DNA from 2 places in the Mesorhizobium album genome. Region 1 is predicted to be linked to the other one. Evidence: riboswitches for the same ligand, from Rfam matches in the RefSeq annotation. Region 1 holds a riboswitch; the other holds the start of a gene.
What was found. A riboswitch is a leader RNA that binds a small molecule or an ion and turns the genes downstream of it on or off. The one in region 1 is predicted to bind S-adenosylmethionine.
Positions count from the first base shown of each region.

Region 2: another riboswitch for S-adenosylmethionine. It lies ahead of metX (homoserine O-acetyltransferase MetX); the one in region 1 lies ahead of RFN28_RS32630 (hypothetical protein).

Region 1 covers NZ_JAVIIW010000070.1:9,744-16,934, reverse strand. Annotated here, with positions in the region: gene RFN28_RS32660 (hypothetical protein) at 1-119, opposite strand, end outside; gene RFN28_RS32655 (hypothetical protein) at 123-599, shown strand; gene RFN28_RS32650 (trypsin-like peptidase domain-containing protein) at 740-2,341, opposite strand; gene RFN28_RS32645 (hypothetical protein) at 2,531-2,929, opposite strand; gene RFN28_RS32640 (hypothetical protein) at 3,068-3,664, opposite strand; gene RFN28_RS32635 (hypothetical protein) at 3,925-4,167, opposite strand; gene RFN28_RS32630 (hypothetical protein) at 4,181-4,753, opposite strand; SAM-I-IV-variant riboswitch at 4,788-4,885, opposite strand; gene RFN28_RS32625 (tetratricopeptide repeat protein) at 5,333-7,191, shown strand, end outside.
Region 2 covers NZ_JAVIIW010000010.1:100,978-108,895, reverse strand. Annotated here, with positions in the region: gene RFN28_RS11130 (glycosyltransferase family 2 protein) at 1-816, opposite strand, end outside; gene metW (methionine biosynthesis protein MetW) at 964-1,578, opposite strand; gene metX (homoserine O-acetyltransferase MetX) at 1,655-2,824, opposite strand; SAM riboswitch at 2,913-2,990, opposite strand; gene hisC (histidinol-phosphate transaminase) at 3,132-4,244, shown strand; gene RFN28_RS11110 (prephenate/arogenate dehydrogenase family protein) at 4,251-5,189, shown strand; gene RFN28_RS11105 (sugar kinase) at 5,186-6,133, opposite strand; gene RFN28_RS11100 (DUF2125 domain-containing protein) at 6,142-7,140, opposite strand; gene RFN28_RS11095 (gamma-glutamylcyclotransferase) at 7,264-7,800, shown strand.

The DNA.
Region 1 (7,191 bases):
TTCGGAGGGGGAGCGCCGGCCTTGCCTTGCGCGAGGTCCCATAGTTTCTGCCGTTTGTCGGCCTTGAAGGTGACGAAGGCTCCGCCCATGTAGCGGCCCTTGTCAGCCAAGAGCACCATGGTGTGGTCGAGAGGTTCCTGCGTGAACTCGCGACGCAAAATGGAGAAACAAGCTTAGAGAGGGCAGCAGAGCTTTTCAGGTCGGCCGCGAAGCCCTTCCTGGAGCGGGTTTGGCCGCAGGAGTTGTCGCTCGTAACGCCCGGCGTCAGCTCGGCGTTGGCTGATCTGCCCGCAGCCGCAGGCAATGCCTTCGCGGAAGCCGTGGACGCGGTCGGGCGCTTTCTGGTTCCTTTCGAGTGCTGGTCCTTGCACAGTTATGGCTTGCGAAGCATGGCCGCAGAGGCGAACAAGCTCGCCATCATCGACAGCCCCCTAAAGGCTCGGGCCTTGCTGAAACTTCTGGATTTGACGATTGGATCTCAGGACATCTCGGTCATTCCCAATGATTTGGGGTTGGCCCTCGAGCGCATCAGCGAACTGGACAAGAGCCTGGAGCGCGAGTTCGCATATCAGCGGCTGACCACCGCAGCGCGGCGTTAGAAGAGATCGCGTCCCATAGGATTGCTGTGGAGATAGCTGGTCGGAAGAATGTGGCTTAAGTTCAAGCACGGGTGACGATTCAACGCTGGTGCCCGGTGACATGTTGGCGGCAGTCAACGTCCGAATATTTCGCGGGCCGACTAGTTCTCGCACCGAAGGAACACGGAGATCGACTTAGCCCTGTCCGCCAAATCAGCTGAGGATAGAGGCTTGTCTATACTTCCAGCCTCTGTCCCGACGCCGCTGGATTGCAAAAAGCTGATTAGAACCGAGGCCTTAATTGCAAAATTGACGTTTTGTGGAATGTCGTCGATGGCTCCCGCCACCTTCAAGACATTCAGTTTGGACACCACTACGCCAACCACATTCCCATATTGATCTAGGACCGGCCCACCACTGTTTCCGGGTTGAACAGGTGCCGAAATTTGCATGTACCGAGTATCGTCACCGACGCCCGCCAAAGCTGATACATTTCCGGCAGTGAAGTTACCGGCGCTCGCCAGCAAGCCGTAAAGAGGATAGCCAAATGCGGCGATACCCTCTCCCGTACGAACACCCGATCGTAACGGGGCGTGAGCCGATGCCTTTCCTGCAATCTTGAGCAAGGCAAGATCGTTGGCATTGTCTTTAGCGACCAATTGGGCGTTGGCTTGGGGCGCTGCAAAGGCAGCGGCGCTAAGAGTGGAGCAGTTTCCCACCACATGCGCATTGGTTATGACGTAACCCTCTGAGGATACAAAGAACCCAGTCCCCGTCACCCCAACACTTTGCTCTGGCTGCTTCTGCGCGACACCCGTCCCCGAACTAGACTCGGCCGAGGACGAACTTGCTGATTTTGCGCCGGCCGCTGCGTTTGCTGCGGAAGCGCTAATGGTCGCGATCGCCGCCGCGACTTCGGGATCGTTGGGAACAGCTCGGCTGTACGTGATCAGATCGCTTGCGGCAGACGTCAAATCTCCCATTGCGAGGCGGGCAAAACCCCGCTGTCGCAGGGCGGTCAAGTTGTTGGGTTCTTGGGAAATCACACGGGAAAGGTCTTCTATTGCCTCGCCTGTGCGGCCGGCTTCCACTTTGATCCTGGCCCGTTCAATAATGAACCCCGTATTGCTCGGCTCCAGGGAAACTGCTTGGTCAAAATCGCTTAACGCTGCGCTAAACTGCTTCAGACCTTCGAAAACAAGGCCGCGGCTATGGTAGACAAACGCCTCATGTGGGGCCAATTCCACTGCGTGATTGGCATCCGCGAGAGCTTCTTGATAGAGGCCAAGAGATCGTAGAGCAGTCGTACGATTATCGACATAGCCGGCAACTGTCGGGTCCGCCTGGATGAGGCGTGAGAAATCTTTAACAGCCTCGGAGAATATCCCGAGTTGCGCTAACGCATTTCCCCTTCGAAGAAGAAGACGCTCCGTTGTCCTCCTGTCGGGGCTACCTTTCAGTGCAATTGAGCAATAGTAAACCTTGTCATTCGGTGTCTTGGCACGGATACAGCGTTCTACCGGTGAACTGGAATTTTTTCCATACGATGTGCCAACAAGGCAGGCGTTCAGGATCACACCTGCCGCCACAATCCCGCCAATTCGGGAAGCCCAAGCCATTGCGATGCTCCGCGCACTTTCAAGGTACAAACTATCACGACGAATTTGCCAATGACGAGGGCGACTTAAAGACACCCTGACGACAAGGCGCGCCGCGTCCTCGCGGCTGTCATAAGTGCCGACGACGCTGGCGGCGTCGACCACCTGCCGCTCGGGCCGAGCGGCCGCACGCAGCCATCGAGGATCTCCTGCCTATCCCTGCCGGCATCATCGCGATGCCGTTGTCGGTCACGTTGGCCTTTTCTTAACTGCGGTAGTCGTCCGCCTGCCACCGCCGGCAGGAGCGCGGGGGCCAAAATCATCAACTTGCGCATCAGCGCACCTCCTTCAGCTTCATGCTGACCTCCGCGCCTTGCGACGGCGGCGCAGTTGCTGCTCGTCGAGCTTGGCGCGCTGTCGCATCACGGCCTCTGCATGCATATCAGTGGCTGCGCCGGTGGCGGCCTGATGGTAGCCGAACAGTTGCGCGCAACCCCGGCCGCAGAAGTACGGGCTAGTATATTCGCCGTCCCACACGACGGCGCGCTTGATCCAGTGCTCGATGTCGCTGACCCACTCGACGCTCAGCACCGTCCCCTCAGCCAGCCGCTCGACCTCAGCGATGCTGTCTGGAAAGTCTTGGAAACTCCAAGAGCGGTGATAGCGGGCAGCAGCACGCTGCCCAAAGTGAAGATACCGGAACACCCGGTGGATGGTCCGGCCACAGTTACGGCACAACGGACGGTAATTCATGCTGCCTCGCTCGACCATCACTATCCGGCCACGAGGCATCAAGCCGTTCCCTGCTCGCGTGCCGCCACATCTAAGTGAGAGCCGACTGTCCTGCATCCTGCTTGTCCCGTCACCATGCCCTGAGACCCCTCCAAATCACTATAGATCAAACGGGTCCTTCTTCGGCGCTGGACCGGCAACTCCAGTGAAAGGGTCTTTGGGTTGAGAGTTGCGGTTCGCGCCCACGTAGGCATCAACCGCATTTTGGCATGCTCCCATCTCCCTCAGAGCAGCATTCGAGCCCCGAAGACTAAGGTTAAGAACCTGCCGACCGTTGAAAAAGACACGCAAAAAGTGTTTCCGCATCAGTTGCTCAACGAAGCCCGGCTCATTGGTACCTATGGCAAGAGCTGGCAGTGTGCCAAACCTCGTTCCCAAAGCTGGTGATCGCCAGCCAGCTTCATTGTCGATCTGCAGGATTAGATCGTAGTCTTTCCCTTCTTCAATTGAGGTCCAATTTAAGTTACCTATTGCAATGTACATGGCTGCACTTGAACCCGGTTGCAGGAAGCCAACGCGAAAAATAGTGTAGTCCTCATAAAGCGTTGTTACGAAGCACTGAAATTGGAGGGGCCGATCAACGTATACGCTCCAATTTCCAACGTTCTTCCAGAGAGCCGTTTCTACCTCAGCAGCACGAACTTGTGCTGAGGCGATCATTGCAGCCAAACAAGTCACAAGAAGACGCAACCGCATCGCCTACTCCCGCCTCCCGCCAACCCGGCTCTGCTGCTTGTTCAACCAATTGCAAAGCCCTTCAACGAACCATTTGGTTTGCAGATTTATATCAGCGAGGCTTGTTCCGGTCGTTATCTTCGCATCCGAAAACTTGTCGCGAGGTACATATATTCAGAGAAGGAAAGAGGTCCGGGGTCCCAAAGCCAGGGGGCCCAATTCGTGGCCCCCCGCTCTCCGGGAAACCCTCCGTGTTGGAGGCAATGGCAGTTGCCCTGCCTTCAGCCCCTCTTCCTGGCCATGCCTAGGATGAGCGCGTTGTGCACCGCGATCCGTGCTCCGGTCACCGCCGGATGCACATCGCCCTCGAACCGGACACACCGCATACACAGGCGCGCCTCCGCCTCGTTCGGCACCGTTGTCATCCAGCCGCAATAACGGCACGTGTAAGGCTCGATTGGCTCCTGTGGGCCACCCTTGGCCATCTGCGCGGTGTCGGTAGGCGCGGGGTCATCGTCGATCATGTCCGGCATTCCCTCAAATCCCTTCTGCAAGGCGGATCGGAAGCTTCAGATCGATCAACCGGGCCTGCAGGAGAGAAAGCGTGAGTTTGTCCCTTGCATCGACCCACCGGCTATCATCGTTAGCGACATCGCCATTGCAGAATACCAGATGCGGCTCGGCACTCCCTCGCCGGATCGAAGGCCCAAGATCCAGCTTCTTCAGAAGGTGGTAGGCCTTAGCGCAGGGGCCGGTCTCGAGATCGAAGCGCGTCTCCCAGAAGTATCCATCGACATCGCCGTCATAGTCTTCCGGTTCAATGCCGTGCTCTTCGTAAATAGCTTGGATATGGGCTTCAGTCCGATGCGGGATGCCTTCCGCTTCGAAGAACTCGCGCCACGTCGGCGGCGGCGGGCAGAAAACCCACCGGCCGATGGTCAGCATGAGGCCCTGCTCACCGTTTTCGTACCAGTACATCGTCTCGGCGACCTCAGCCGGTGAAGCGAGAAGCGGTTTGCCCGTTCTGTGGACGAAAGCCTGCGCGTCACCAAGAAACGCCGATGTCAGCAGCCCGCCGGCACCAATCAAAAAACCACGTCGTGAGAGCATAAAAACCTCCAGAGTTGACACGCATCTGGAGGGATTAGCGACCTACTGTTGCCCGTTGAGGGCCACATCGTCGTGCCACCGTTGCCGGTCAAGGCTGGTTGGCGGGGCCGAAGCCCTCTCTGGATGCAGGGCTTGATCTAACAAAACGATTGTACTTCGGCAAGCTTTCTCCTCGTGGTGGAGGCCGGAGGCATCGACGGCAACATCAGCCGCCCCGCTGCGGCGATCTCATACGCTGGCATTTCAGGTGGTCAAAACTCTATCGGCTGGCTGCCGCCAATGGCCGAGATGGGTGGTTTCTTGTCGTACGTCTGGTTGACCGGAACGAGCAACCAGCGCCAGTTCTGGACCTACTCGGATCGCGGCGCCAATGTCGGTTTAGCGCCAATTCGGACATCGGTTTGGGTGCGGGCTGGGTGACTTGGCAGAAGTGCCAAGCGGTTCCCGCAGAGGTCCGGTTGATCGAACCTTTCCGAGTCGCAATCCCGCTGATGCTCAGGCGGCGCCAGTGGGATTTACATATGGCACGTAGCGCCGAACCTGATATTTTAGGCTTCTTCGAAAAATCCGGGTGCACACATGGAGCGCCGGCTCACGGCGATATTCGCAGCCGACGTGGTTGGCTACAGCAGGCTGATGGGCCTCGACGAGGTGGGAACGCTGGCCGCTCTCAAGGCGCACCGCCGCGAGATGGCGGACGGCAGGATCGCCGAGCATCACGGGCGGATCGTCAAGCTCACCGGCGACGGCATGCTGGTCGAGTTCCCGAGCGTCGTAAACGCCGTCGCCTGCGCCGCCGAGATCCAGCGGGCGATGCGCGAGCGCAATGCCGGCGTGCCGGCAGAGAGCCGCATCGAGTTCCGCATCGGCATCCATCTCGGCGACATCATCGTCGAGGACAATGACATTTACGGCGACGGCGTCAACGTTGCCGCGCGCATAGAATCGATAGCCAGGCCGGGCGGCGTCGCGGTGTCCGGCTCCGTCCGCGACAATGTCGGCAACCGGCTGGACCTCGCCTTCGAGGACGCCGGCGAGCAGGTGCTGAAGAACATCGACCGCCCCGTCAGGGTCTATCACGTCGATCTCTTCGCCGGGATCGGGCAGCCGCGATCCTCGACCGTCTCGGTCGAGCTCGAGGCCGAACCCGCCGCTGGGGAAAAGCCGTCGATCGCCGTGCTGCCCTTCAACAACATGAGCGGCGACCCCGAGCAGGAATATTTTGCTGACGGCATCACAGAGGACATCATAACCGATCTGTCCAAGATATCGGGCCTGTTCGTGATCGGCCGCAACAACGTGTTCACCTACAAGGGCAGAGTGGTGAAGCTGCAACAGGTGGCCGCCGAGTTGGGCGTGAGGTACCTGCTTGAGGGCAGCGTCCGCAAGGCTGCGCAACGGGTTCGCGTCACCGGTCAGTTGATCGACGGCAAGAGCGGCGGCCATGTCTGGGCCGACCGTTACGACCGCGACCTGACCGATATCTTCGCCATCCAGGACGAGATCACGCACACGATCGTCGATCAGCTTAAGGTCAGGCTGTTGCCGGAGGAAAAGCAGGCGATCCGGCAGGCGCCGACCGAGAACGTCGAGGCCTATACCTATTACCTGCGCGGACGCGAGTTCGTCCACCGCGGCTCCAAATCCTACTACCTGCTGGCAAAGCGCATGTTCGCCAAGGCGATCGAGCTCGATCCGCTCTATGCGCGCGCCTACGCAGGCATCGCCGACTGCGATTCGTTTTTGTTCCTGCACTATGACGTAAAGGTCTCGCTCGAGGCCATTCTGGCTAACAGCGCCAGGGCCCTCGACATTGACCCCAGTCTTGGCGAAGCGCACGCCTCGCGCGGTCTGGCCCTCTCGGTCGGGGAACGATATCAGGAAGCCGAGGCCGAGTACGAGAAGGCGATCGCCCGCAACCCCAATCTGTTCGAGGCGCATTATTTCTACGCGCGCACATGCCAGGCGCAGGGAAAGTTCGAGAAGGCTGCCGAGCATTTTGCGCGCGCCGCTGAGCTCAACCCCACCGACTATCAGTCGATGCTTCTGCTCGTGCAGATCTATCGATCCCTCGCGTTGCGGGACAAGGAACTGTGGGCTGCCCGCGAGGGACTGGAACGGGCCAAGCGGGTGCTTGAAAAGCACCCCGAGAATCCGCGGCCTGCCTATATGGGCGCCAACGCTCTGGTCGTGCTCGGCGACCGCGAGCGGGCGCGGGAATGGGCGGCGCGCGCGCTTGCCATCGACCCCGACGACATTCTGACGCGCTACAACATCGCCTGCGTCCGCTGCCTGCTGGGCGACTTCGACGAAGCCTTCGCGCTGCTGGAGGACCTTCTGCCGCACGCCAATCACGAGACGAAAGCGTGGGTCAGGTACGATTCTGACTTCGCAACCCTGCACGGCCTGCCGCGCTGGCAGAAGGTGCTGAAGCTGGC
Region 2 (7,918 bases), on a different contig from region 1:
CGTGCGCCACGACATGGTCCACCAGCGGCTGAACGATTTGACGATCCGTCGGGCGCGGCTGGGAGCACGAAGCGCGACGAATTTCCGGTCGGCGTCCCGGCCGGTCACCAGCGCGCGCCAACAGAAGAACCGCCAGCCCCGCGGGGGATAGTGATAGACGCGCGCGTCGACATGGACGATTTCGTGGCCCTCGCGCCGAAGCCGATGCATAAGCAGCGTGCAAGAAACCTTGAAGCCGTTGTTTTGCGGGAAGGTATTGGCGGCAATCCATTCGCGCCGGAAGGCGACGTTGTTGGCGTTGATCGCCCGTTTCGCGGCAAATTTCTTGTCTCCCCGAGCCATCGGGAAGAACCAGATCAACGCGAAGGTTCGCGAGAAGAAGTCGTCGTAGAAAAGATATGTATAGCCATTGACGCAAACGGTCTCGGGATTCCGAAATGGGCTGAGCAGGATCGAGAGCCAGTCCGATTCAGGAACCGTGTCGGAGTCCATGAAGATCACGACGTCTGCGTCGGTCGCCAGGATGCCGTTGTTCTTGAGCTCGTAATAACGGCCACCGGGACAGGCGACGAAGCAAAGCTCTGCCACCTCTTTCAGCTGCGGTGCTTCTCTATTGATATGGTCTCGCAGCGACTGGGCGTCTACGTCGTGCCCGGGGTGCGAGATAATGACTTTCGGGCTTGCGAAACCGGCCGCCGAAACCGAGGCGATTTCATCGGACAGGGCGGTCAGCCCAACGCCGATCTCGTCCCAGTCGATCGACTTGGCGTTTTCCATTTCCATGACGACTGAGTAAGTCGGGAGATCGCCGACCATCACTGCTTCACCAGGTTGCCTGAATTCAGGTCGGTATAACCGCCATCGTTCGCTGTCAAATGACAGAAACAGCAATGCAAAATATTTTTGGCGCCTCATCGATATCCCCGGCAGTCTTGCCAGCCAAGAGAACCGTTTCGAGCGCCGTTACCTCTTCAACAAAAACACCGCCTGCTGGCCGAAGAAGTTCCAGAACCACCAGGGCATCGACAGGCCGATCTTCTGGCCATTGGCGTCCAGCGCGGTGGCCTTCTCGACCGTCGCGCCAAGCTCCTCGCACAGATTGACGAAGTCGCGGATGGTGCAGAAGTGGATGTTGGGCGTGTCGTACCAGGAATAGGGCAGGTCCTTGGTGACCGGCATCCTGCCCTTGATCAGCAGTGAGAAGCGCACTCGCCAATGGCCGAAATTGGGGAAGGAGACGATGGCGCGGTTGCCGATCCTGAGCAATTCGTCGAGCACGCGCTTCGGATTGCGGGTCGCCTGCAGGGTCTGCGACAGCACGACGAAATCGAAGCCCTTGTCGGGGTAGAACCCGAGGTCCTTGTCGGCATCGCCCTGGATGACGGAAAGGCCGCGCGCCACGCATTCGTTGACGCCGCGCTGCGACAATTCCATCCCGCGGCCGTCGACCTGCCTGGTTTCCTGCAGAAGTTCCAGAAGCACGCCGTCGCCCGAGCCGACGTCGAGCACGCGCGAATTGGGCGGAATGAGATCGGCGACGACGTCGAGATCGACGCGCTGGGCGCGGTTGACGCTCATGAGCATACCTCCGGCCTTAGGGCGTTTGCAGCCAATGGCGTCGCCACGCGGCCAAGACAAACAGGTCGCGAGCGGCTCATAGGCTGAGCCCCCTGGCGCGAGCGGCGGAGGCAATGAAGCCGTTGATGGCCGCGAACAGTTCCGGCTCGTCGAGCAGAAAGGCATCATGACCGCGATCGGTCTCGATCTCGACGAAGGAGACGGAAGCGCCGGCGGCATTGAGCGCATGAACGACCGAGCGGCTCTCCTCGGTCGGGAACAGCCAGTCGCTCGTAAAGGACACAAGACAGAAGCGCGTCTTGGTGCCGGCGAAGGCGTTGGCCAGGCGTCCGCCATGGTCGACGGCGATGTCGAAATAGTCCATCGCGCGGGTCAGATAGAGGTAGGAATTGGCGTCGAAGCGGTCGACGAAAGTCATGCCCTGGTGGCGCAGGTAGCTTTCGATCTGGAAATCGGCATCGAAACCGAAGGTCAGCGCCTCGCGGTCCTGCAGGTTGCGGCCGAATTTGCGGTGCAGCGCCGCCTCGGACAGATAGGTGATGTGGGCGGCCATGCGCGCCACGGCGAGCCCCTTTTCCGGGCGCCTGCCGAAATCGAGATATTTGCCGCCGTGCCAGTCCGGATCGGCCATGACGGCCTGCCGGCCGACTTCGTGGAAGGCGATATTCTGCGAGGAATGGCGGGCGCCGGTGGCGATCGGCAGCGCGGAAAAGACGCGCTCCGAATGGCTGGCGGCCCATTCCAGCACCTGCATGCCGCCCATTGAGCCGCCGACCACGCAAAACAGCTTCTCGATGCCGAAATGATCGACCAGCATCAGCTGCGCGCGCACCATATCGCGGATGGTAATGATCGGCAGGTCGAGCCCGTAGGGCCGGCCCGTCGCCGGATTGGTCGAGGCGGGGCCGGTGGAGCCCAGGCAGCCGCCGACGACGTTGGAGCAGATGACGAAAAAGCGGTTGGTGTCGATGATCTTGCCGGGACCGATCAGCACCTCCCACCAGCCGGGCTTGCCGGTCACCGGATTGGTGTTGGCGACATGCTGGTCGCCGGTCAGCGCGTGGCAGACGAGGATGGCGTTGGAGCGGGCGTCGTTGAGGGTGCCGTAGGTCTGGTAAGCGATCTGGAAGGGCGACAGCAGCGTGCCCGCATCGAGCTTCAACGGCTTGTCGGGGCCGAACTGCAGCACCGGGCTCGACGGATTGTCGGCCTCGTTGTTGGTCCTTACAGCACGCTGAGCGACCATTGCATTCCCCATCCAGCATCGATTTCGCCGATGCGGCGCCCGGCCGGCAGCGGACAACAAAAAACCGGCTTGCCTTCGCAAAGCCGGTTACAGGTTGCAAACGGCCCTTTAGCGAATTGTTTAACGTGGCTGCAAGCCGACCGGCCAAATCACCACGGGAAGTCCGGCTGCTCTTCTAGGGCCAGCGCCGCGCTTCGTCAACGGGCAGCCTCTTGGGGTTAGCATCCTGGCGCAAGCACCGGCACTCGACATTCCGGGCCATGGCCTGTATTTCCGCAGCGGCCTCGGACAGAGGCCCTCTCGACGGATTTGCGATATGAAGCAGGATCAGGCACGTCCAACGCCACGCGCTGGCATCATGGACATCGAGGCCTATGTACCGGGCAAAAGCACCGCGCCGGCAGGCGTTGCGAAGGTCTACAAGCTGTCCTCGAACGAAAACCCGCTCGGCCCGTCGCCGAAGGCGATCGAGGCCGCGCGGGACGTGGCTGCCAGGCTCGACGTCTATCCCGACGGCTCCGCCCGCCGGCTGCGCGAAGCGATCGCCGACGTGCATGGCCTCAATCCGGCGAACATCGTCTGCTCCAACGGCTCCGACGAGATCCTGGGGCTCCTGGCGCAAACCTATCTGGCGCCCGGAGACGAGGCCGTGTTCACCGAGCACGCCTTCATGGTCTACAAGATCTACATCCAGGCCGCCGGCGCCAAGCCGGTGGCGGTCAAGGAAACCGACGAGCGCGCCGACATCGATGCCATCCTCGCCGCGGTGACGCCGGCGACCCGGATCGTGTTCCTTGCCAACCCCAACAATCCGACCGGCACCTATGTGCCTTTCCAGGAGGTGCGCCGGCTGCATGCCCGCCTGCCGAAGAACGTGCTTCTGGTGCTCGACGCGGCCTATGCCGAATATGTGCGGCGCAACGATTATGAGGCCGGCGTCGAGCTGGCGGGCAGCTCCGAGAACGTGGTCATGACCCGCACCTTCTCCAAGCTCGGCCTCGGCGGCGCGCGCATCGGCTGGATGTACGGGCCGGCGCACATCGTCGATGCGATCAACCGGGTGCGCGGACCCTTCAACGTCAATGCGACCGCGATCGAAGCCGGCATCGCGGCGATCCGCGACCGTGCCCATATCGAGCGCAGCGTGGCGCATAACGAGAAATGGCTTGCCTGGGTCAGCGAGCAGTTGACCCTGCTCGGGCTGCGCGTGACGCCCAGTGTCGGCAATTTCGTGCTGATCCATTTCCCCGACGACAAAAAGCATTCGGCGGCGGCCGCGGACGATTATCTCAGCGCGCGCGGCTATATCCTGCGCCGCGTCACCGGCTACGGCTTCCCCAACGCGCTGCGCATGAGCATCGGCATCGAGGAGGCCAATCGCGGCGTTGTCGAAGCGCTGACGAATTTCCTGAAAAGCTGAAGCACCATGACATCACCGATGTTCGAAAGAATAGCGCTGGTCGGCATCGGCCTGATCGGCTCGTCGCTCGCCCGCGTCATCCGCCGCGAGGGCCTTGCCCGCCATATCGCCATCGCGACCCGCAGCCGATCGACGCTCAAGCGGGCCGAGGAACTCGGCCTCGGCGATTCCTATACGACTGACGCGAAGGAAGCTGTCCGCGACGCGGATCTGATCATCGTGTCGGTGCCGGTCGGCTCGTCCGGCGAGGTCGCCGCCGAGATCGCACCGGCGTTGAAGAAAGGCGCCATCCTCACCGATGTCGGCTCGACCAAGGCCTCGGTCATCGCACAGATTGAGCCGCATGTGCCAAAGGGCGTGCACTTCATCCCCGGCCATCCGCTGGCCGGCACGGAAAAATCCGGGCCGGATGCCGGCTTCGCCGACCTCTTCGACAACCGCTGGTGCATCTTCACGCCGCTGCCCGGAACCGATCCGGAAGCGCTGGAGAAGCTTTCCGAATTCTGGCGGCGCTGCGGCTCCAACATCGACACGATGGACCCGCAGCATCATGACATGACCTTGGCGATCGTGTCGCATTTGCCGCACATCATCGCCTACAACATCGTCGGCACCGCCGACGACCTCGAGACGGTGACGAAATCGGAAGTCATCAAATATTCGGCCTCCGGCTTCCGCGACTTCACCCGACTGGCCGCGTCCGACCCGACCATGTGGCGGGATGTGTGCCTGCACAACAAGGACGCGATTCTGGAAATGCTGGCGCGCTTCTCGGAGGATCTGGCCTCGCTGCAGAGGGCGATCCGCTGGGGCGACGGCGAGAAGCTGTTCGATCTCTTCACCCGCACGCGCGCCATCCGCCGCTCGATCATCGAGGCCGGCCAGGACATCGACGTGCCGGATTTCGGAAGACAGGCGATCGAGCACCCGGGCGCCAAGCCCTAGGCTTTTTCCTCGATCTGTTCCGATGGCGGCCAATGGGCCGCCATCATCGCCAATGTCTCGGCCCTATCCGGCGCGCCGAGCCGGCCGCCGAAGCGCAGGCATTTGAGCGCGGCGGCGGCGCTGGCGAAGCGCAGCGCCTGCTCGGGCGGCATCGCTTCGGCAAGGCCGACGGCAAAGGCGCCGTGGAAGACATCGCCGGCGGCAAGCGTGTCCACCGCCTTCACCTTCGGCGCCTCGACATGGCGCACGCGACCGGCTTCCCGGTCATGCCACCAGGTTCCGGCGGCGCCTCCCGTCACCGCGACGAAGGCGTCGGTGCGCGAGGCAAGGTCGGCACAGGTGCTTTCCGGGTCGAGCGCGTGGCCGCAGACGATGCGCGCCGCCGGTTCCGAGGCGACGATATGCGAGGCCAGCGGCAAGAGCCGCTCCAGCACCTCGACCGGCGCCGTATCGGCGTCGAGGATGGCCGGACGGCCAGCGTCACGCGCGGCCGTCAGGGCAAGTGCGGCGGCGCCAGGCCAGCGCACATCGACCAGCACCGCGTCGAAGGCGGAAAGATCGGCAAGTGGCAAGGTCTCGGGATCAGCCTGCGCTTGTCGGTCGTAGAACGGCACGATGACGCGCTCGCCATGGGCATCCACGAGGATAGCGGCCAGCGCCGAACGCGCACCGGCGACGCGGCGGATCAGGGTGCAGTCGACGCCTTCCGCCTCGATCTCGGCGATCAGCCGATCGCCGACCGCGTCGTCACCCGCGCTCGCCCAAAGCGATACGCTGGCGCCCAGGCGATGCGCGGCGCAGGCGGCGCTCGTCGCCATGCCAGAGGCGATCTGGATGCCGTCGCCGGCGATAAACTTGCCCTGATGCGTGGGAAGCGTCTCGACGCGCAGGATCGTGTCGAGGGTGAATGCGCCGACGCTGAGCAGCCTGACGGGTTCCAATATCGCAGCCCTCAATCGATCGGCTTGATCTTGCCCAGCGGGATGAAGCCGAGCGAGGCCTTGCCCTTGACGATCTTGAGCGGCATGGACGGCTCGTTGCCAAGCATCGCCAGGCCGGCAAAACCCTGCTCGATCTCGTTTTTGTGCTCGGGGATGGCGTCGGCGAGTATGGCCGCGACAGCCTTCGGGTCCTTGAGCTTGATCGTCAGGTTGGCGTCGACCAGGCCGTCGGCGTCGACCGAGACCGGTCCGGACACGGTCACGCGCGCCATTCCGGACGACAAGTCGAGCTTTGCGATGTCGGCCGACTGGCCGCGCAGGCTTTTCGGCGGCGCCGCGATCAGCGCGACACCGTTCTTCAGCGTCGCCTCGCCGCTGCCGTCCAGCGCAGGAAGCGCGCGTCCGCCGATCGCGTCGGCGTCGATCTCGAGATCGCTGAAGCTGCCGGCATAGGTGACATCCTGGCCTTTCGGTTCCAACTGTCCGGCCGCCTTTGCTGCGTAGAACAGTTCGGCCGGGTCCGAATCATCGGCCGGGTCGGTCTGGCCGGACAGTCCTTCAGCCTGCAGTGAGACGCGCCGCGGCAAGGGCCAGGACAGGTTGACCGTCGCATGCAGCTTGTCCCAGTCAATCCACAGCGGCAGCATTCCCGGCGCAGAGGTTCGGAGCGGGCCCCGCACATCGGCCACCGGCGACAAAGGCTGCGTGATCCCTGCGACGGCGTTGAGGCTGCCGGTGGAGGCGGCGATGTTTTTGGTGTCGTCCTGATAGGCGAGGCTGTCGCAGGAAACGGCGAAGCTCAGCGGATAGCCGCTGACGGTGAGGTTGGCGCAGCTGGCGGCGATGCCTTTGGTGCCGAGCTTGGCCACCGCCTGGTCGGCCTCCGTCTTGAGGCGGCCGGCGAGGTAGAACCAGCCGGCGCTGTAGAGCGCGAACAGCACCACGATGAATGCCGCCAGCCAGAACAGCCGGCGGCGAGGTTTGCGCGATCGCTCGTCACTTGACGTCATGCTGCGGCTCTCGTTAACCCCTCATGCGGCGAGCGGGCAGTTGTTTTTGCGCACAACCAGCGGGGACAGAAGAAACACCTTACCGGTGCGATGTCTCACTCGAGTGCGATCAGGCTTGGCGATATGGGCGATTTTTGGGTTTTTGGCTATGGGTCGCTGATCTGGCGGCCGGGATTCGCACATATCGAGACGCGGCGCGCCCGTCTTTACGGCTACCGCCGGTCGCTTTGCGTCTATTCCTTCGTGCATCGCGGCACACGCGAGCGGCCGGGACTGGTGCTCGGCCTCGACCGCGGCGGCTCCTGCATCGGCCTTGCCTTCCGCGTGCCCGGCGATTTGCGGGACGAAGTGCTTTCCTATCTGCGCGAGCGCGAGCTGGTGACCAACGTCTATCTCGAACGCATGCTCGACGTCCGGCTCGACGGAAGCGGGGCGGGAGGAGACCGAACGGTCGAGGCTGTCGCCTACATCGTCGACCGCGAGCATGAGCAATATGCCGGCGGACTCGACGCCAGCCATGCCGCGGCAGTCGTTCGCGGCGCCGTCGGCCAGTCGGGGCGGAACGAGGACTATGTCCTGAGCACGCTCGAACATCTGAAAGCGCTCGGCATTCGCGACCACTGGCTGGAGCAGGTGGGGCGGCACGTCGCGCCTTCGTGACGGCCTGGCCCGATCAAAAAGCAAAACCATGCCTTTGACGTCGGCAGGGCGAGACCTAACTTATCGGCAAATTCATCCATCCCCTCCTGGGCGTCGAGCCCATCCCAGCATCACGGAG